One region of the Streptomyces sp. NPDC096040 genome, then DNA from elsewhere that is predicted to be linked to it. Evidence: riboswitches for the same ligand, from Rfam matches in the RefSeq annotation. Region 1 holds a riboswitch; each other region holds the start of a gene.
The links. Region 1 has a riboswitch for S-adenosylmethionine ahead of thrC (threonine synthase). Riboswitches for the same ligand answer to the same signal wherever they lie in the genome.

Region 1 (6,298 bases):
GTACGTAGAGTTGATGTCCTCCGCGACCCGCTGCACCTCGGCCGTGTATTCGCGGTACACCGCGAGGTCCTGCCGCGACGGATACGCGAACGCGACATGCACCACCCGCTCCCGCCACTCGGGGTGGTCGTCGAGCAGCTGCCGATAGGCCAGCAGTCCCCGCACGATGTTCTTCGACAGCTCGGTCCGGTCGACCCGGACGATGGTCTTTCGGCCCTCCCCGATCTCCTCCCGCAACGCCCGCATCCGCTCGTCCACGTCGGGCTCGTGCGACCGCTTCCGCAGGAAGTCCGCGTCGGCCCCCAGCCCGTGCACCCCGATCCGGGTCTCACCGGCCGCCGGAATCCCCGGGCCCAGCACCGTATGACAGCAGGCCACGAACGCGTCCGCCCACCGCCGGGTCAGAAACGCCGCGTGATCGGCGCCCAGGATCCCGCCCAGCAGCTCCGCCGCGATGTCGTCGGGGAGCAGCCGGAAGTAGTCCGGCGGCGCCCACGGGGTGTGGGAGAAATGGCCGATACGGAGATCCGGCCGCAGCCGGCGCAGCATCCGCGGGGCCAGCGCCAGGTGGTAGTCCTGGATGACGACCACCGCACCCTGGCCCGCCTCCTGCGCCAGGGCCTGAGCGAACGCCTCGTTGTAGGCCTGGTACGACCCCCACTGCCGCCGGAACTCCGCGTCGAAGACGGGCTCCAGCGGGGTCTGGTAGAGCATGTGGTGGACGAACCAGAGCACCGAGTTCGCGATGCCGTTGTACGCGTCGGAGAACACGTCCGCGTCGATGTCGAGCATCCGGACCTGCTGCCCGCCGGTGTCCCGCGCCGGCAGCCGGCCGCCCTCGGCCCGCCGTACCGCCTCCCGGTCCCCGTCGCTCAGCGCCGCGCACACCCAGACCGCGTTCGCGTCCGTCCCGATGGCGGACAGGCCCGAGACGAGTCCGCCGCCGCCGCGTTTGGCGTGCAGCGCACCGCCTTCGCGCATCTCGTACGAAACCGGGCCGCGGTTGGACGCGACCAGCACCTCAGCACTGCCGGTGGAAGCCATACGCCTCAACCTAGCCCGGCCCGTAAACGCTCAAACGTACGGCTACGTCAGACACGCCACCGTATACGGCCGTACGGCCAAGTCACGCCACGCTCACGCCACCCGGCGCTCGGCGTACTCGGCGATCTCCGCCATCGGTGGCCGTTCCTCCGTGTCCACGGAGTACGTGCGCGGCTCGAAGCCGTCCTCGCCCCGTTCGAACTGGGTCAGGGCGGGCCGGATCAGATGCCCGCGGGCCAGCCGCAGCTGCGCGGTGCGGTAGATCGCGGCGGACATCCGGCCGAGGGCCTGGCCGTCCTGGTGGCGGTGTTTGCGCACCCCCACGTCGACCTGGGCGAGGGCGTCAAGGCCCACCAGGTGCAGGGCGTCGACCAGCATGCCCAGTTCCACGCCGTAGCCGACCGGGAAGGGGAGCTGTTCGAGCAGTGAGCGGCGGGCCGCGTACTCGCCGCCGAGGGGCTGCACGAACCCGGCCAGCTGCGGCCAGTGCATGTTCAGCAGCGGGCGGGCCATCAGTTCGGTGACCCGGCCGCCCTGTCCGGCCGCGCCGGCGAGCGGGCGGTCGTACATCGCCTTGACCAGGTCCACCTCGGGATCGGTCAGCAGCGGGCCGACGATCCCGGAGACGAAGTCGGAGGAGAACTCCCTCAGGTCCGCGTCGACGAAGCAGACGATGTCCCCGGTGGTGACCAGGAGGGAGCGCCAGAGGACCTCGCCCTTGCCGGGGACGGCGGGGATGCGCGGCAGGATCGTGTCGCGGTGGACGACCCGGGCGCCGGCCGCCGCGGCCACCGCCGCCGTACGGTCGGTGGAACCGGAGTCGACGACCACGATCTCGTCGACGAGCGGCGCCTGCCGCATCAGGTCATGACGGATGATCGCGACGATGTCGCCGACCGTCTCCTCCTCGTTGAGCGCGGGCAGCACGACGGAGACGGACTGACCGGTGCGCTGCTTGGCGGCGAGTATCCGGTGCAGTGGGCGTTCGTTCAGGGACCAGGAGCGGGTGGCCAGCCAGCGCTCGACTTCTTCCAGCACAGTCAGCGGCTCCTCACTGTCACGGTCACACTGCGAGGTGTGATCCATCTCGCGGTTCGGACGACTCTCTCAACTGTCCTGGCCTTCGGTTACAGTCTTGAACAACGCCGATGACCATCGCATGTCGTGGGGTCATTGGCCGTTGACAACCACATACCGCTCATCCAGAGGGGCAGAGGGATACGGCCCGATGAAGCCCCGGCAACCCTCCAGTCGGTTACTCGTGGATCGCTGACGGCTGATCCCTGATCACTGTCGATCACTCGCGAGGCTCCCGGCTAGGGAAGGTGCCAAATCCGTCTCACGGCGAGATGCGTCGTGAGGAAGATGAGGAGAAAGGGCCTCGCCTCACATGGCTGTGCAGACTGCTGAGACCACCAGCGACTCCACCACCGGCTCCACGACCGTCGACCTCGGGCCCGCCGCCGCCCTGAGCTGCCGCGAGTGCGGTCACCGCGTGCCGCTCGGCCCGGTGTTCGCCTGCGAGGAGTGTTTCGGCCCGCTCGAAATCGCGTACGACTTCTCGGCCTACGACACCGAGGAGCTGCGGAAGCGGATCGAGGCGGGTCCCGCGAACATCTGGCGTTACGCGCCGCTGCTGCCCGTCCCCGCGGACGTGGCGACCAAGCCGAACATCAACCCGGGGTGGACCAAGCTCGTCCAGGCCGACAACCTGGCCAGGGAACTGGGCGTCACCGGAGGTCTGTACGTCAAGGACGACTCCGGCAACCCGACGCACTCCTTCAAGGACCGTGTCGTCGCCCAGGCCGTCGAGGCCGCGCGCGCCTTCGGCTACACCACGCTCTCCTGCTCCTCCACCGGCAACCTCGCCGGCGCGGTCGGTGCCGCCGCCGCCCGGGCCGGCTTCCGCTCCTGCGTGTTCATCCCGCACGACCTGGAGCAGGGCAAGATCGTCATGGCCGCGATCTACGGCGGCGAGCTCGTCGGCATCGAGGGCAACTACGACGACGTGAACCGTTTCTGCTCCGAGCTGATCGGCGACTCGGCAGGCGAGGGCTGGGGCTTCGTCAACGTCAACCTGCGGCCGTACTACGCGGAGGGCTCAAAGACCCTGGCGTACGAGATCTGCGAGCAGCTCGGCTGGCGGATCCCGGACCAGCTGGTCGTCCCGATCGCCTCCGGCTCGCAGCTCACGAAGATCGACAAGGGTCTGCAGGAGCTGATCAAGCTCGGGCTCGTCGAGGACAAGCCGTACAAGATCTTCGGTGCGCAGGCCGAGGGGTGCTCGCCGGTGTCGGTGGCCTACAAGGCGGGCCATGACGTCGTGCGGCCGCAGAAGCCGAACACCATCGCCAAGTCCCTCGCCATCGGCAACCCGGCCGACGGGCCGTACGTCCTCGACATCGCGCGCCGTACCGGCGGTGCGGTGGAGGACGTCACCGACGAGCAGGTCGTCGACGCGATCAAGCTGCTCGCGCGGACCGAGGGCATCTTCGCCGAGACCGCCGGCGGGGTCACGGTCGGAGTCACCAAGAAGCTCATCGAGAACGGGCTGATCGACCCGGCGAAGTCGGTCGTCGTACTCAACACGGGTGATGGACTGAAGACGCTGGACGCGGTGGCGGGGACCGGGCTCACGGCGACCATCCGCCCGAATCTCGAGTCTTTCCGTGAGGCCGGGCTCGCCTGAGTCAGCCGTAGAAAACCAGGGCGTTGCCCCCGATCGGAGGTTTCCACGTGAGTATCACTGTTCGCATTCCCACCATCCTGCGCACCTACACCGGTGGTCAGGCCGAGGTCAGTGCCGAAGGGGCCACCCTCGGCGAGGTCATCTCGGACCTGGAGAAGAACCACACCGGGATCGCCGCCCGCGTTCTCGACGACCAGGGCAAGCTGCGCCGGTTCGTGAATGTGTACGTCAATGACGACGATGTGCGGTTCGAGCAGGGCCTGGAGACGGCCACTCCGGACGGCGCCGGCGTCTCCATCATCCCGGCCGTCGCCGGCGGCTGACCCCGGCGACCGCCACGGCGGCCCCGCTGACCTGGCTGACGTGATGGCCGTATGACCGAACATTACCTTCGGTAATACCCATCACCGACTGTTCATCCGATTGCCCCCTCCGTGAGTGAAGCGGAGGGGGCAATTCTGTGTGGTTGAGCGCGGTACAGTTGGGGAACGCGGTCCTGATCTCCGGGTCGGGGGCCCCGTATTCGATACCGCTGACCCCACAAGAAGTAGCCAAACTGTGCGGGTTATATGCGGCTTTTGCGGCTTTTATGGGGCCCGACTTGCCCTGAATTCAGCCGAATTCTTGCTACATTCCGGACCCTTCCCGTCCAGAATTCTCGTCCGATTGACCTGTTGCAGACGGCAGTTGGACAGATACATTCAGCCGCGGTCGACGCGTTCCGGCGCACGCCCCCAACCTGTGGGGGGTGAGGTCTGACCCGGATCCGCGAAGTGTGGATCTGTGCAAGGGCCAGTAATAGGGGAGTTAGGCATGGCTCAGGGCACCGTCAAGTGGTTCAACGCGGAGAAGGGGTACGGCTTCATCGCGGTCGACGGTGGTGCGGATGTTTTCGTCCACTACAGTGCGATCCAGATGGACGGCTACCGCACCCTGGAGGAAGGTCAGCGGGTCGATTTCGAGATCTCGCAGGGCCAGAAGGGGCCGCAGGCGGACATGGTCCGGCTCGCGACCAGCTGAAGCACGCGCCGACTGACAGCGTCGTTCTTCTCTCTTTGTCGGAGGGCTCGTATCCCATGGGGAGTCATGGGTTACGAGCCCTTCGGCATGCCCGGGGCGAGCGTGCCGGCGCACCCCTGCGGACGCACGCGCGGATGCACCCGGGACGCACCCGGGACGCACCCGCTGACGCACCCGCGGGCGCGGCCCGGTGAGGGGCCGGGGCGCGGCCCAGTCCGCGGGAGGCGCTTGCACTCGGCATGGGCGAGTGCTAATCATTGGCGTTAGCACTCTGAAGGTGAGAGTGACAAAGATGGACCGGGTCGGTGAGGCCCGCAGGCCGGGTGGGGCAAGGAACCCACGGGTCGGCGAGCCGTCCGTCGCGGGCGCGGGCGCGGTCCGAAGACTCACCCCCAGTCCTGGAGGGACCACTTCACATGGCCAAGATCATCGCGTTCGACGAGGAGGCGCGGCGCGGCCTTGAGCGCGGTATGAACCAGCTCGCCGACGCCGTCAAGGTCACCCTCGGCCCCAAGGGCCGCAACGTCGTCCTTGAGAAGAAGTGGGGCGCCCCCACGATCACCAACGATGGTGTGTCCATCGCCAAGGAGATCGAGCTGGAGGACCCGTACGAGAAGATCGGCGCCGAGCTCGTCAAGGAAGTCGCCAAGAAGACGGACGACGTCGCCGGTGACGGTACGACCACCGCGACCGTCCTCGCCCAGGCCCTGGTCAAGGAAGGCCTTCGCAACGTCGCCGCCGGCGCCAACCCGATGGCCCTGAAGCGCGGTATCGAGAAGGCCGTCGAGGCCGTCTCCGGTGCCCTGCTCGAGCAGGCGAAGGACGTCGAGACCAAGGAGCAGATCGCCTCCACGGCCTCCATCTCCGCCGCCGACACCCAGATCGGCGAGCTCATCGCCGAGGCCATGGACAAGGTCGGCAAGGAAGGCGTCATCACCGTCGAGGAGTCCCAGACCTTCGGTCTGGAGCTGGAGCTCACCGAGGGTATGCGCTTCGACAAGGGCTACATCTCGGCGTACTTCGCCACCGACATGGAGCGTATGGAGGCCGTCCTCGACGACCCGTACATCCTGATCGCCAACTCCAAGATCTCCTCGGTCAAGGACCTGCTCCCGCTCCTGGAGAAGGTCATGCAGTCGGGCAAGCCGCTGCTGATCATCGCCGAGGACGTCGAGGGCGAGGCCCTGTCGACCCTGGTCGTCAACAAGATCCGCGGCACCTTCAAGTCCGTCGCGGTCAAGGCCCCGGGCTTCGGCGACCGCCGCAAGGCGATGCTGAACGACATCGCCATCCTCACCGGTGGCGAGGTCATCTCCGAGGAGGTCGGTCTCAAGCTGGAGAACACGACCCTCGACCTGCTGGGCCGCGCCCGCAAGGTGGTCATCACCAAGGACGAGACGACCATCGTCGACGGTGCCGGCTCCACCGAGCAGGTCCAGGGCCGGGTCAACCAGATCCGCGCCGAGATCGAGCAGTCCGACTCGGACTACGACCGCGAGAAGCTCCAGGAGCGCCTGGCCAAGCTCGCCGGTGGCGTCGCCGTCA
Region 2 (6,298 bases), on a different contig from region 1:
CTGGGTGCACCTGCTCGGCAACATGCTGTTCCTCTTCGTCTTCGGGGCGATGACCGAGGAGCGGATGGGCCGCCTGGAGTTCACCCTCTTCTACGTCGGCTGCGGCTATCTCGCTCTGCTCGGCTACGCGGCCGCCAACGCCACGTCCCAGCAGTCGCTGGTGGGGGCGTCCGGGGCGATCTCGGCGGTCCTCGGGGCGTTCCTGTACCTGTTCCCCAGCGCCCGCGTGACCAGTCTTCTGCCTTTCCTCTTCTTCCTTCCGCTCCGGTTCCCGGCCTGGGTGGTGCTCCCCTTCTGGGCGGCCCTGCAGTGGCTGGCCCTGAACCAGGCCCCCTCCGGCCCCGGCGTGGCCTACCTCGCCCACCTGGTCGGCTTCGGGCTCGGACTCGGCTACGCGTGGGTGCGGTACGGCCGTGGGACTAAAGTGAAACCCGCCCCAGCTCCGGCACCCGAGGGAGAGAACCAGCCGTGATCACCGCGATCGTCCTCATCAAGACCAGCGTGGACCGGATCCCCGAGATCGCGGAACAGATCGCCGCGCTGGACAGCGTCAGCGAGGTCTTCTCCGTCACCGGTACGTATGACTTGATCGCCATGGTCCGGGTGCGGGAGCACGAGGACCTGGCCGAGGTGATCCCGGGGCGGATCAGCAAGATCCAGGGCGTGGAGGGGACGGACACGCACGTAGCGTTCCGTACCTATTCGCAGCACGACCTGGAGGCCGCGTTCGCGATCGGCCTGGACAGCTGAGAAACGTCGGCTGAGGTGCCCCGCAAGGGGCGCGGGGAACTGCGCGCTCAGCCAGGACGGACCCGCAGTGGACCACGACGCTTCGTGCCCGGCTGCGGGCCGGTGGGGGCCGATCGCGCCCACGCGGCGGTAGCCGCACATTGACACAGCCCCCGCGCCCCCTGGGACGTTGCCCCTGAGGCCGGTCTGCATCACACCGCCGGTACGCAGCGGCCTTCCTCCGTGCGGTACGTCCACTTGGCACCGTCGGCGACCAGTTCCTTCACGGCGCTGACGAACCGCTCCACGTGCTCGTCCGGCGTGCCCGCTCCGAAACTCACCCGGATCGCGTTGAGGGACTTCTCGCCCGGTGCCGCTTCCGGCGCCCCGCACTCGCCCTGGGTCTGGGCGTCGGAGCCCAGCAGGGTCCTGACCAGGGGGTGGGCGCAGAAGAGGCCGTCGCGGACGCCGATGCCGTACTCGGCGGAGAGGGCCGCGGCGAAGTGGGAGCTGTTCCAGCCCTCCACGACGAAGGAGATCACACCGACGCGCGGGGCGTCGTCGCCGAAGAGGGAGAGGACACGGACCTCGGGCACCTCGGCCAGACCCGTCCGCACCTTCTCGATCAGGTGCCGCTCGCGGGCCACCAGCGTGTCGAAGCCGGCCTCGGTCAGCGCCTTGCAGGCGGCGGCGATCGAGTAGGCACCGATCACGTTGGGCGACCCGGCCTCATGCCGGGCGGCGCTCTCGTGCCACTCCACGGCCACTCCCCCGTCCTCGCGCCGGGTGACCTTGCGGCTGGCGCCGCCGCCCGCGAGGTACGGCTCGGCCGCCCGGAGCCAGTCGGAGCGGCCGGCGAGGATGCCGGAGCCGAAGGGGGCGTACAGCTTGTGGCCCGAGAAGGCGATCCAGTCGACGTCCAGGTCGCGGACGCTCACCGGGTGGTGCGGGGCCAGCTGGGCCGCGTCCAGGACGATCCGGGCGCCGTGCGTGTGGGCCGCCGCGGCCAGCTCCCGTACCGGCCACAGTTCGCCGGTGACGTTCGAGGCACCGGTGACACAGACCAGGGCCGGGCCGTCGGGGTCGCGATCGGCGAGGGCCTTCTCCAGGGTCTCGACGGCCTGGCGCGGGGTGCGCGGGGCGTCGAGGTAGGTGACCCGGGTGTCCTGCCAGGGCAGCAGGCTCGCGTGATGCTCGGTCTCGAAGACGAAGACCTGGCAGTCGGCGGGGAGGGAGCGGGCCAGCAGGTTCAGGGAGTCCGTGGTCGAGCGGGTGAAGATCAGCTGGTCGTCGGGGCGGCAGTCGAGGAACTCGGCGACCGTCCTGCGGGCGTTCTCGAAGAGGTCCGTGGAGAGCTGGGAGAGGTAGCCGGCGCCTCGGTGGACGCTGCCGTAGTAGGGCGCGTAGGCGGCCACGTCGTCCCAGACCCGCTGGAGGGCGGGGGCGCTGGCCGCGTAGTCGAGGGCGGCGTAGGTGACCTCGCCGCCGGTGACGAGCGGGACGGTGACATCACGGCCCAGAACGGGCAGCGGGGCACAAACAGACTGAGCGGAGACAGCGGTGGAGACGGACATGGCGGAACTCCCGTGAGAGGAAGGAAGAAAGAGAAAGTGGGTGTGCGGAGGCGGGGCTCGACGCCCTAGCGCATTCGCTTGCTCACGGGAGACTCCCTCGACGACCAGGATCCCTGGGGTCCGAGGGATCCGCGCTTGCCGTAGACCTCGCTGCCTACGGCCTGGTCTTCACCCGGGGCACCCCGCCACGGACGGAGGGTTGCCGGACAGTCGGCCGGGGCCTCATGACTGTCACTCATGACCTGGCAAAAAACGTAGATGAAGTGATCGCCGACGCGCAACTTCTGTCCGGATGACGGGACGAAGGCGCGCGTCGGCGCCGCTTCTCTTTCCGTTCGGCCTCTACTGGCCGCCCGGCGCCTACTTGTTCGTCGCCGCCGCCCAGCGCTCCAGCACCCGCTTGGCCGCGCCCGAGCCGATCGACTCCGCCGCCTTGTCCATGCCGGCGCGGATCTGCTCGGCCAGCGTGGCGGTGCCCGGGTCCAGGGCCACCAGCGCCGCCGCCGAGTTCAGCAGGACCGCGTCACGGACGGGGCCCGTCTCGCCGTCCAGAAGCCGGCGGGCGACCTCCGCGTTGTACGACGGGTCACCGCCGCGCAGCGCCTCCACCGGGACCAGCTCGATGCCGACGTCCCTCGGGTCGAAGGTCTCCTCGGTGACCTTGCCGTCCCGGACGATCCAGACATGGGACGTGGAGGTCGTGGTCAGTTCGTCGAGGCCGTCGTCGCCGCGGAAGACCAGGGAGGAGTTGCCGCGTTCGGCGAAGACGCCCGCGACGACCGGTGCCATACGGGGGTCCGCGACGCCGACCGCCTGCGCCCGCACCCGCGCGGGGTTGGTCAGCGGGCCGAGGATGTTGAACACCGTGCGGATGCCCAGCTGGCCGCGGGCCGCGCCCGCATGGCGCAGTGCGGGGTGGAACTTGACGGCGAAGCAGAAGGTGATGCCGGCCTCTTCGGCGACCTCGGCGACCCGCTGCGGGGTCAGGTCGAGGTTGACGCCGAGCTTCTCCAGCACGTCCGAGGCACCGGACGCGGAGGACGCGGCCCGGTTGCCGTGCTTGACGACCTTCGCCCCGGTGCCGGCCACCACCAGCGCGGACATCGTGGAGATGTTCACCGTCTTGGCGCCGTCGCCGCCGGTGCCGACGATGTCGACCGTGCGGCCGGGCACCTCGATGACGTTGGCGTGCTGGTACATCGTGCGGACGAGGCCGTTGATCTCGTCGACCGTCTCGCCCTTCGCCCGCAGCGCCACGACGAACCCGGCGATCTGGGCGTCGGTCGCCTGACCGCGCATGATCTGGTCCATCGCCCAGGCCGTCGCGTCGGCGCTCTGGTCCTGCCCGTACAGCAGCGCGTTCAGTACCCCGGGCCAGGAACGGCCCGCCGCGGTGTCGCCTCCAGCGGGGGTCACAGCGCTCATAAGGCCGCTCCTGATCGTCATACCGGCAAAAAGCAGTGTCAGGGCTACCCTATCCAGCCGCAGGCACGGCCGAAGGGCCCCCGTCCGTACACCGGACGGGGGCCCTTCGGCCGTGGCGTGGCGACGCGGTCGATCAGTGGTGGCCGTGGCCGCTCGTGATCTCCTTGTACTCCTCGACGGTGGGCTTCGGGATCTGGTTGTCGTCGCCGTAGTAGGCGCTGCTCAGCTTGGCGCGGAGCTTCTCAGTCCCCTTGATCTTGCGCTCGACACCGTTCTCGTCCACCGCCGCGCCGACCTGGGCCGGCTCGTACTGGTGGTGGGCCGTGAGGGTGTGCAGCTGCTCCTGGCTGAGCGGCTCGTGCACCTCGATGAACTCACCGTGCGGCAGCCGCTTGATGATGCCGGTCTCGCGACCGTGCAGCACCTTCTCGCGGTCCCGGCGCTGCAGGCCGAGGCAGATCCGCTTGGTGACGATGAACGCGATCACCGGTCCGGCGATGAAGAAGATCCGGACGAACCAGGTCACGTCGTTGATCGACAGATGGAAGTGGGTGGCGATGAGGTCGTTGCCACCACCGACCAGGCCGACCATGTACACGGTCACCCAGGCGACACCGAACCCGGTGCGGGTCGGAGCGTTGCGCGGGCGGTCCAGGATGTGGTGCTCGCTCTTGTCGCCGGTGACCCAGGACTCGATGAACGGGTAGACCGCGATCGCACCCAGGACCAGGCCGAAGAGCATCAGCGGGATGAACACGCCCAGGACGAGCGTGTGACCCCAGAAGTTGATCTCCCAGCCCGGGAAGTAGCGGACCAGACCCTCGGCGAAGCCCATGTACCAGTCGGGCTGGGCGCCGGTGGAAACCTGGTCCGGACGGTAGGGGCCCATGGCCCAGATCGGGTTGATCTGGGTGGTCGCCGCGACGACCGCGATGACACCGAAGACCAGGAAGAAGAAGCCTCCGGCCTTGGCCATGTAGACCGGCAGCAGCGGCATGCCGACGACGTTCTTCTCGGACTTTCCGGGACCCGCGAACTGCGTGTGCTTGTGGTAGAAGACCAGGATCAGATGGCCGACCACCAGGCCGAGCATGATGCCCGGCAGCAGCAGGATGTGGATCGAGTAGAACCGGGCCACGAAGTCGTGACCGGGGAACTCGCCGCCGAAGAGGAACATCGAGATGTACGTGCCGACGATCGGCATCGACAGGACCGCGCCCTCGGTGAAGCGGACGCCGGTGCCGGAGAGCAGGTCGTCCGGGAGCGAGTAACCGGTGAAGCCGGTGAACATGCCCAGGACGAACAGCAGGAAGCCGAACAGCCAGTTGATCTCACGCGGCTTGCGGAACGCGCCGGTGAAGAACACGCGCATCATGTGCACGAACATGCCGGCGAGGAAGATCAGCGCGGCCCAGTGGTGGATCTGCCGGACGAGCAGACCACCGCGCACGTCGAAGGAGATGTGCAGGGTCGAGCTGAACGCCTCGGACATCAGCTGTCCCTGGAGCGGGACATAACTGCCGTGGTACTCCACCTCGTTCATCGACGGGTGGAAGAACAGCGTCAGATAGACACCCGTCAGGATGATGATGATGAAGCTGTACAGGCAGACTTCGCCCAACATGAACGACCAGTGGTCGGGGAAGATCTTGCGCATGTTGGACTTGGCCAGGGAGTAGATCCCGAGCCGTCCGTCGGCCCAGTCGGCGACACGCTCGCCGGCCGGTGCCTTCCCGCGCGCGCGGGACTCTGTGTTCTCTGTAGTGCTCATCCGCGCTCCCAGAAAGCAGGACCGACGGGCTCCTCGAAGTCGCCGAGCGCCTGGAGGTAGCCCTCCTCGCTCACACCGATGCGCAGCTGCGGCAGGGCGTGACCGGCCGGGCCGAAGATCACTCGGGCACCGTCGGAGAGGTCGAAGGTGGACTGGTGGCACGGGCAGAGCACATGGTGGGTCTGCTGCTCGTACAGGGAGATCGGGCAACCGACGTGGGTGCAGATCTTCGAGTAGGCCACGATGCCCTCGTGCGACCACTCGAGCTCGCGCTTGTCCTTGATGTTGTCCGGCTGCAGCCGGATGATCATCAGGGCCGCCTTGGCCATCTGGTTCTGGAACTCCTCGTCGGTCTCCTCCAGGCCCTCGGGCTTGGCGAAGGTCAGCGAGCCGACGGCGATGTCGGAGGGACGCAGCGGCTCGTTGGTGTTCATGTTGACGAGCAGCTTGCCCTTCGACCACAGCGTGTGGCGCAGCGAGGTGCCGGGCAGCGGGCCGAGGTCGCGCAGCAGCATGACGCCGGAGAGCGGGACCAGGGTCAGCGCGCCGAACATCGTGTTGCGGATCAGCTTGCGCCGGCCGAGCGCCGACTCCTTGGCGCCCTGCTTGAAGTCCGCGTGGACCTTGGCACGGACCTCGGGAGGGGCCTCGATCGGGTGCCGCTCGTCGGCGACCTCCACGTCGGACATCAGGGTGCGGGCCCAGTGGACCGCGCCCGCGCCGATGCAGAACAGCGCCACACCGAGGGTCAGGCCCAGCGCGAAGTTCAGCGCGCTGATGTGACCGAGCGGGAAGACGA
Region 3 (6,298 bases), on a different contig from region 1:
TCCAGGGTGGCGATCGCCTTGGAGATGTGGAACGGCTCTGTATGGGTGGCCACCACCGTCGGGACGAGACCTATGCGGTGGGTGAGGGGCGCGATCCGGGAGGCGACGAGCACGGCGTCCAGCCGGCCGCGCACCTGGTCGGTGCGCTCGTCCGGCTCCAGGGGCCGGGAGGACTGCGGGCCGAGGCCGTCCTCGATGGTGACGAAGTCGAGGAGACCGCGCTCGGCCTCGGCGACCAGACCGGCCCAGTATCCGGCGGTGAGCAGCTCACGGGGGCGGGCGACCGGCTCCCGCCAGGAGGCGGGGTGCCAGCCGGTGCCGTCGAGAGCGACGGCGAGATGCAGGGGAGAAAGGGGTGCTGAGGACACGAGGGTGCCTTCCTGGAGATCCGTACGAGGGCGCACGCCACCCACCCAGAAGCGGGTGCGGCTTCAGCGAAAACGGGTCAGGAGCAACAGAGCGCGCCGGCCACGCGCTGTAGGTCGATGTGAGGCCGGGAGTGGAGATGCACGGCGTGGCATATCCGCGTCACGGCCGTCACCTCCCCTTTCAAGGCGCCCTGTGGCGGCGCCTCACACATCTCGTCAACCCTCACAACGCCCCGGCCTTCGGGGATGTTCCCGGGCTGCGCACCAGCAGGATGCGGGTGCGCAGGCGCTCGGTGAGGCCGATGGACTCGTACAGCCGGATCGCCGTGGCGTTGCCCGGGGCGGCATGCAGGAACGGGGTGTCACCGCGCTCCCGGATGCCGACGGCGACCGCGCGCACCAGACGGGTCGCCAGGCCCCGGCCGCGGTGCCCGGGGTCGGTGCAGACCGCGCTGATCTCCGTCCACCCGGGCAGCCGCAGCCGCTCACCCGCCATCGCGATCAGTCTCCCCCTGTGTCGGATGCCGAGACAGGCGCCCATCTCCACGGTCCGCTTGCGGAACGGGCCACGCTCGGTGCGGGCCACCAGGTCCAACATCTCGGGCACGTCGTGCGCGCCGAGCCGGACCGCCTCGGGGTCCGGCTCGGCCCGCAGTCCGGTGTCGACGAACTGGACGCCCGCCCCGCCGCCGACCACCTCCCAGCCGGGCGGCGCCCCCTTGACGGGCTTGATCCGTACGGTGGTTCCGGGGCCGACGAGCGTGTGCGGGTCGGCCCAGGCGTCCGGATCGGCGGGATCGGCGAGGGCGGCGCAGGCGTAGACGTCCTCGGGGTAGCGGGCGGCCCGGCCGCAGCGTTCGGCGAGGTGTGCGTGCGGACCGGCGAGGGCGGACCGGACGGCGTTGTCGAGGACACCGTCGGCTGCTTCGAAGGTCATGGTGACGTTCTCTTCTGACCGGCCGTCAGGAGTTGTCCAGCGGCAGTCCCGGCGGGTTGACCTCGGACCTGGTGACGGCCTCGTTGGAGAGGTTGTAGGCGGCCAGCCACTTGGCGTACTGGCCGTTCTCGATCAGGTGGTTGATCGCGTCGGCGAGCGGCTTGGCGAGTCCGCTGTCCTTCTTGGCGGTGGCCGCGATCAGGCCCTGGAGGCTTCCGCCCGCGCCGGAGTAGGTGCCGGCGGTGCGGGTGGCGTTGGGCGTGTCGGCGACCTGGCGGTTGTGGTAGGCGATGCCGGGGTTGGGGCCGAGATAGGCGTCGATCTTGCCACTGGCGAGGGCCAGGTAGACGCTGTTGCTGTCCTGGTAGTACTTGACCGTGAGGTTCTTGCCCTCCTTGGCCAGCTTGGCCTTCCACTCCAGGAGGATCTTCTCCTGGTTGGTGCCGGCGCTGACGGAGACGGTCTTCCCGGCGAGGTTCTCGTAGTTGTCGTCGAAGTTCCAGGTGCTCTTCTTCGGCACGGTGAAGGCGAGGTTGTCCTGCCGGTAGGAGGCGAACTCGTACTTCTTCTTGCGCTCCTCGGTGTCGGTGACGTTGGAGAAGGCGACGTCCACCTTGCCGCTGTCGATGCCGACGAACATGTTCTCCCAGGTGAAGTTCTTCACCTGGGGGGTGAGGCCGAGGACCGCGGCGACCAGGCGGCCGAGGTCGGGTTCGGAGCCGGTGAGGGTCTTCTGGTCGCTGCCCACGTAGGCCAGCGGCGGGAATCCGGCGGGCAGGGCGCCCTCGCCCATGACGAGTCTGCCGCTCTTGCGGACGGCGGCGGGCAGTTCGGCGCTGATGGACTTGACCTCGGAGACCTTCACGGTGGTCTGCTGGGCGGCGCCGTTGGAGACCTGTCCGATGACGACCTCGCCGTTGTTGGCGCTGCCGGTCGTGGTGGCCGCGTCGCTGTCGCCCCCGCAGGCGGCGAGCCCGGTGGCGAGGGTCGCGACGGCGGTCGCCGAGGCGAGGCCGCGGATCAGGCTGCGTCGGGAGAGGAGCGTGGGCATGGCTGTCCTTCGTGTTTCGGTGAAAGGTGAAAGGGGTCTGCTTCACAGGACCTTGCGCAGGAAGTCCCGGGTCCGTTCGTGCCGCGGATTGTCGAGGATCTCGGCGGGCGGGCCCTGTTCGACGATCCTTCCGGCGTCGATGAAGACGATCCGGTCGGCGACCTCACGGGCGAAGCCGATCTCGTGGGTGACGATCACCAGGGTGGTGCCGCTGGACGCCAGGTCCTTGATGACGGCGAGGACTTCGCCGACCAGCTCGGGGTCGAGCGCGGAGGTCGGTTCGTCGAAGAGGATGATGCCGGGGCGCAGCGCGAGGGCGCGGGCGATGGCGACGCGCTGCTGCTGGCCGCCCGACAGCTGCCGTGGATAGGCGCCGACGCGCTCGCCGAGGCCGACCCGTTCGAGGAGTTCCTTGGCCAGCCGCTGGGCCTCGGGCCTGGTCAGCTTTCCGGTGGCGACAGGGGCGGCCGCGACATTGTCGAGGACCGTCAGGTGCGGGAACAGGTTGAAATTCTGGAAGACGAAGCCGATCCGGCTGCGCTGGGCCAGGATGGCGCGTTCGCTGAGCTCCTTGAGCCCGTCGCCGTGCCGTTTGACCCCGATCAGCTCGCCGCCGACGCTGACGTAGCCGGACTCGGGCTTCTCCAGGTGGTTGACGACCCGGAGCAGCGTGGACTTGCCGGACCCGGACGGGCCGAGGACTACGGTGACCTCGCCGGGGCGGACGGTCAGGTCGATGCCGTCGAGGACGTGGTGGGGGCCGTACGACTTGTGGACGTCGTGGATCTCCAGGGCGGCCGGGGCGATGTCCGGTGCGGTGGTCATACGGCGGCCTCCCGGCGTGCCCGTTTCCGCAGGCCGGCCAGGCCGGTGCGGAGTCTCTGCAGGGGGGTCGGCGGCAGCGTGCGGGTGGCGCCGCGGGCGAAGTACCGCTCGACGTAGTACTGGACGACGGAGACGGCGCTGGTCAGGATCAGGTACCAGACGGTGGCGACGAGCAGCAGCGGCACGATGTCGCCGGGGTAGGTGCTGCCCATGGACTGCACCGAGCCGAAGAGGTCGAGCAGCGAGACGTAGAACACCAGGGACGTGCTCTTGATCAGGCCGATGAGCTGGTTGACGTAGTTCGGCACGATGGAGCGCAGGGCCTGCGGGAAGACGATCCGGGTGAACTGGTAGCCCTTGGGCAGGCCGAGCGCGGCGGCCGCCTCGTGCTGGCCCTGGTCGACGGAGAGGATGCCGCCGCGCACCACCTCGGCCGCGTAGGCCGCCTCGTTGAGGCTGAGACCGATCACGGCGATCGCCAGGTCGGTGGCCAGCTTCGACTCGTCGAAGGTGACGAAGGACGGGCCGAAGGGCACGCCCAGGCTCAGTGTCCTGTAGAGGGCGGAGAAGTTGTAGAGGAAGATCAGCAGGACGATCAGCGGCACCGAGCGGAACAGCCAGGTGTAGGTCCAGCTCACCGCCCGCAGCACGGGGCTGCCGGAGAGCCGGGCGAGGGCGAGCACGATACCGCCGAGCAGGCCGAGGACGGCGCTGAGCGCGGCCACTTCGAGGGTGACGACGAGTCCGTCGAGGATGGTGGGGCGCAGGAACCAGTAGCGGAAGCGGTCCCACTGGTAGAAGGGGTTGGCGGTCAGTCCGTGGACGAACTGCGCGACGACCACCAGGACGACGGCGGTGGCGATCCACCGTCCGGGGCGGCGCAAAGGCTGAACTCGCTGATTTTTGACAGACTTTGACGGTACGTCAGTGGGCGACGGCGCCTCGGCCAGGGACAGGGCGCCTGGGGGTTCACTCATGATGGGCTCCGGCGGAGTCGGACACCCCGGATCACACGGCCGGTTGCCGCGGCACCGGGCCGCGTTCGGGCACGGCACGGGTGCGCGGGGGCGCGCGGGACACGGGGCGGGGCGGACGGCTGCACACCGGGGCGGCCGGTGTCTCGTCGAGGACGCTGGGACGCGAGGCTGCGGGAGCCGCGCTGCGGGCGAGGCGGAAAGGCCTGGTCAGACCTGGCAGCGGGGACAGCCCGGTGCGGTACACGGGCTACACAAGGCGCTGTTGACACGGAGCAGGTCGACGGCGCGGTCGGCGACGAGCGGGCTCGGGTACGGCTGTACGCAGTCCTGGGTGCGGCCCTCGGCCGTCCTGGAAGCTGCGTACATGTCCGTCACCTGTCGCTGTTGTGGCGGCCCCTGGGGGCCTCGCGCTTACCGAACGTCGTCATCCGGTCGGGTCGTCACCTGGGGCACCCCACCGCGATGCGAGGGTTGCCGGTCAGCAAGCCAGGGCTCGATGCTGACGCTCTTGACCAATCTGTGCCGCAAGTAAGTCAGTTGCCCGAACGGCTGTCAACGCCTGTCCGCATGACGGAACGGTTCGGGCCGCTCTCACCTGCGGGAGGTGTCCGCCGCATGGCCGGCCCAGTCCAGGATCTGGACGGCCGCGCCTGCGGCTTCCAGGCCCTGACAATGGCCGTGGTGGCGGCGGGTGATGCCGTCGAGGTCGAGGTGGGCGCCGAAGGCCGGGTGCGCGGCCAGCCGACGGGCGTAGGCCCACAGCACCGGGTGGCCGGCGATGCGGTGCACGGCGGAGGCGTCCAGGTGGTTGCGGTGCACGGTGTCCAGCTGCACCAGGGCGACCCACAACTCCACGTCGGCAGCGGTGAGTTGCTCGCCGAGCAGAAACTCCGCCCCGGCCAGCCGGCGCTCCAGTTCGCCCAGGGTGGCGAGCAGCGTGTCCAGCGCCTCCGGGTCGCCGTCCGCGCTGCCGACGCGCTGGGCGGCCTGCTCGACGCCCTCCGTACAGAGCAGCTCGACCTCCTCGATCTCGGCCTCGGCCCCGCACGGGTACAGCCGGGCGGCACCGTCGCCGAAGTGGCGGTCCAGGTCGCGCAGGATGTGCCGGCTGTGGGTGCTGACGATACGGCCGGACCAGTCGTCGCTGAGCACGGGCGCGAGGGCCGGCCCCGAGTAGCGGTGGGCGCTGGCCTCGTAAAGCGGGCGCAGCGCCGTGTGGCTGCCGTCGGGACAGTCCGGGACGGCGGGCAGGTAGGTGACCGGACAACAGTCGTACAGGCCGAGGAGGCTGTGCCCGACGGCGATGCGGAGGCCGTCGGGACAGGCGGTGGCGAGGTGGAGCCGGTAGCGGCGCGGCACGGCGTAGTGGCCGCTGGATGCGTCCCGGCCGATGCGGCCCCTGAAGCCGGGCGTGGGGTGGGCGGAGGGAAGGGCGGCGAGCGGAGTGATGGACATGCGTCTCCCCGGGATACGGCGCGCGGACGTACGCGCGGCGGAAGCGTTCGTCGGTGGGCGGGCGCTCGGCGGGTGCGGCCGCCGGCGGGCGCTCGGCTGATACGGCGGGTACGGCCGGCAGCGGGTGCTCAGCCGGTGCGGCTGATGGCGCTGCACACGCGCAGCAGATCGATGTGCAGGCGGGAGGTGAGCAGCGGGGCGGAGAAGGGCGTACGGCTCCCGCGGCGCTGTCTGCCGGTGACCGTGCGCAGGCGACCCATCTTTCCCTACCTTTTCACTAGGATTCCCATCTGGAGTGTCGATCGGCCTCCGCGTGCCGTCAAGGGGGCGTCCACGCCTGGGACACCCGGCCCCGGTTTGCCGCCGGCGGCAAGCGGCTGTCCGCTGGAGACGCAGGCCGAGCGACAGGAGCCGGATGCGATGTGCGAACCCCCCGGCCCCGGGCCCGTACCCGGCGCCGTACCCGAGACCTTCGCCTTCACCTGCGGGCGGTGTGGCGAGGTCTGGGAGGCGACCTTCCAGGCGGTGTTCTTCACCGACCCGATCGCCGACCCGGACCTGCAGAGCACCCAGGAGTACGTCGACGAGGCCGGGCGGGCCGTGCGGTCGCCGCTCACGGACGCGGTGTGCCCGCGCTGCGGCAGCCGGAAGGTGCGGATCACGGCTCCCGGATCATGACGCTCAC

Region 2: another riboswitch for S-adenosylmethionine. It lies ahead of ABTY98_RS26160 (aminotransferase class V-fold PLP-dependent enzyme); the one in region 1 lies ahead of thrC (threonine synthase).
Region 3: another riboswitch for S-adenosylmethionine. It lies ahead of ABTY98_RS14410 (amino acid ABC transporter permease); the one in region 1 lies ahead of thrC (threonine synthase).

What each region holds. Positions count from the first base shown of each region.
Region 1 is NZ_JBEOTA010000020.1:100,756-107,053, reverse strand. Features, by position in the region: gene ABTY98_RS26775 (alpha,alpha-trehalose-phosphate synthase (UDP-forming)) at 1-1,044, opposite strand, end outside; gene ABTY98_RS26770 (glucosyl-3-phosphoglycerate synthase) at 1,138-2,082, opposite strand; SAM riboswitch class I at 2,240-2,416, shown strand; gene thrC (threonine synthase) at 2,435-3,733, shown strand; gene ABTY98_RS26760 (ubiquitin-like small modifier protein 1) at 3,781-4,056, shown strand; gene ABTY98_RS26755 (cold-shock protein) at 4,547-4,753, shown strand; gene groL (chaperonin GroEL) at 5,170-6,298, shown strand, end outside.
Region 2 is NZ_JBEOTA010000019.1:143,054-149,351, reverse strand. Features, by position in the region: gene ABTY98_RS26170 (rhomboid family intramembrane serine protease) at 1-472, shown strand, start outside; gene ABTY98_RS26165 (Lrp/AsnC family transcriptional regulator) at 469-750, shown strand; gene ABTY98_RS26160 (aminotransferase class V-fold PLP-dependent enzyme) at 942-2,303, opposite strand; SAM riboswitch class IV at 2,430-2,546, opposite strand; gene trpD (anthranilate phosphoribosyltransferase) at 2,664-3,728, opposite strand; gene qcrB (cytochrome bc1 complex cytochrome b subunit) at 3,862-5,499, opposite strand; gene qcrA (cytochrome bc1 complex Rieske iron-sulfur subunit) at 5,496-6,298, opposite strand, start outside.
Region 3 is NZ_JBEOTA010000009.1:155,836-162,133, reverse strand. Features, by position in the region: gene ABTY98_RS14435 (LLM class flavin-dependent oxidoreductase) at 1-368, opposite strand, end outside; gene ABTY98_RS14430 (putative leader peptide) at 446-580, opposite strand; gene ABTY98_RS14425 (GNAT family N-acetyltransferase) at 592-1,305, opposite strand; gene ABTY98_RS14420 (ABC transporter substrate-binding protein) at 1,331-2,356, opposite strand; gene ABTY98_RS14415 (amino acid ABC transporter ATP-binding protein) at 2,399-3,181, opposite strand; gene ABTY98_RS14410 (amino acid ABC transporter permease) at 3,178-4,158, opposite strand; SAM riboswitch class IV at 4,561-4,672, opposite strand; gene ABTY98_RS14405 (glutathione S-transferase C-terminal domain-containing protein) at 4,750-5,613, opposite strand; gene ABTY98_RS14400 (putative leader peptide) at 5,742-5,873, opposite strand; gene ABTY98_RS14395 (hypothetical protein) at 6,034-6,291, shown strand.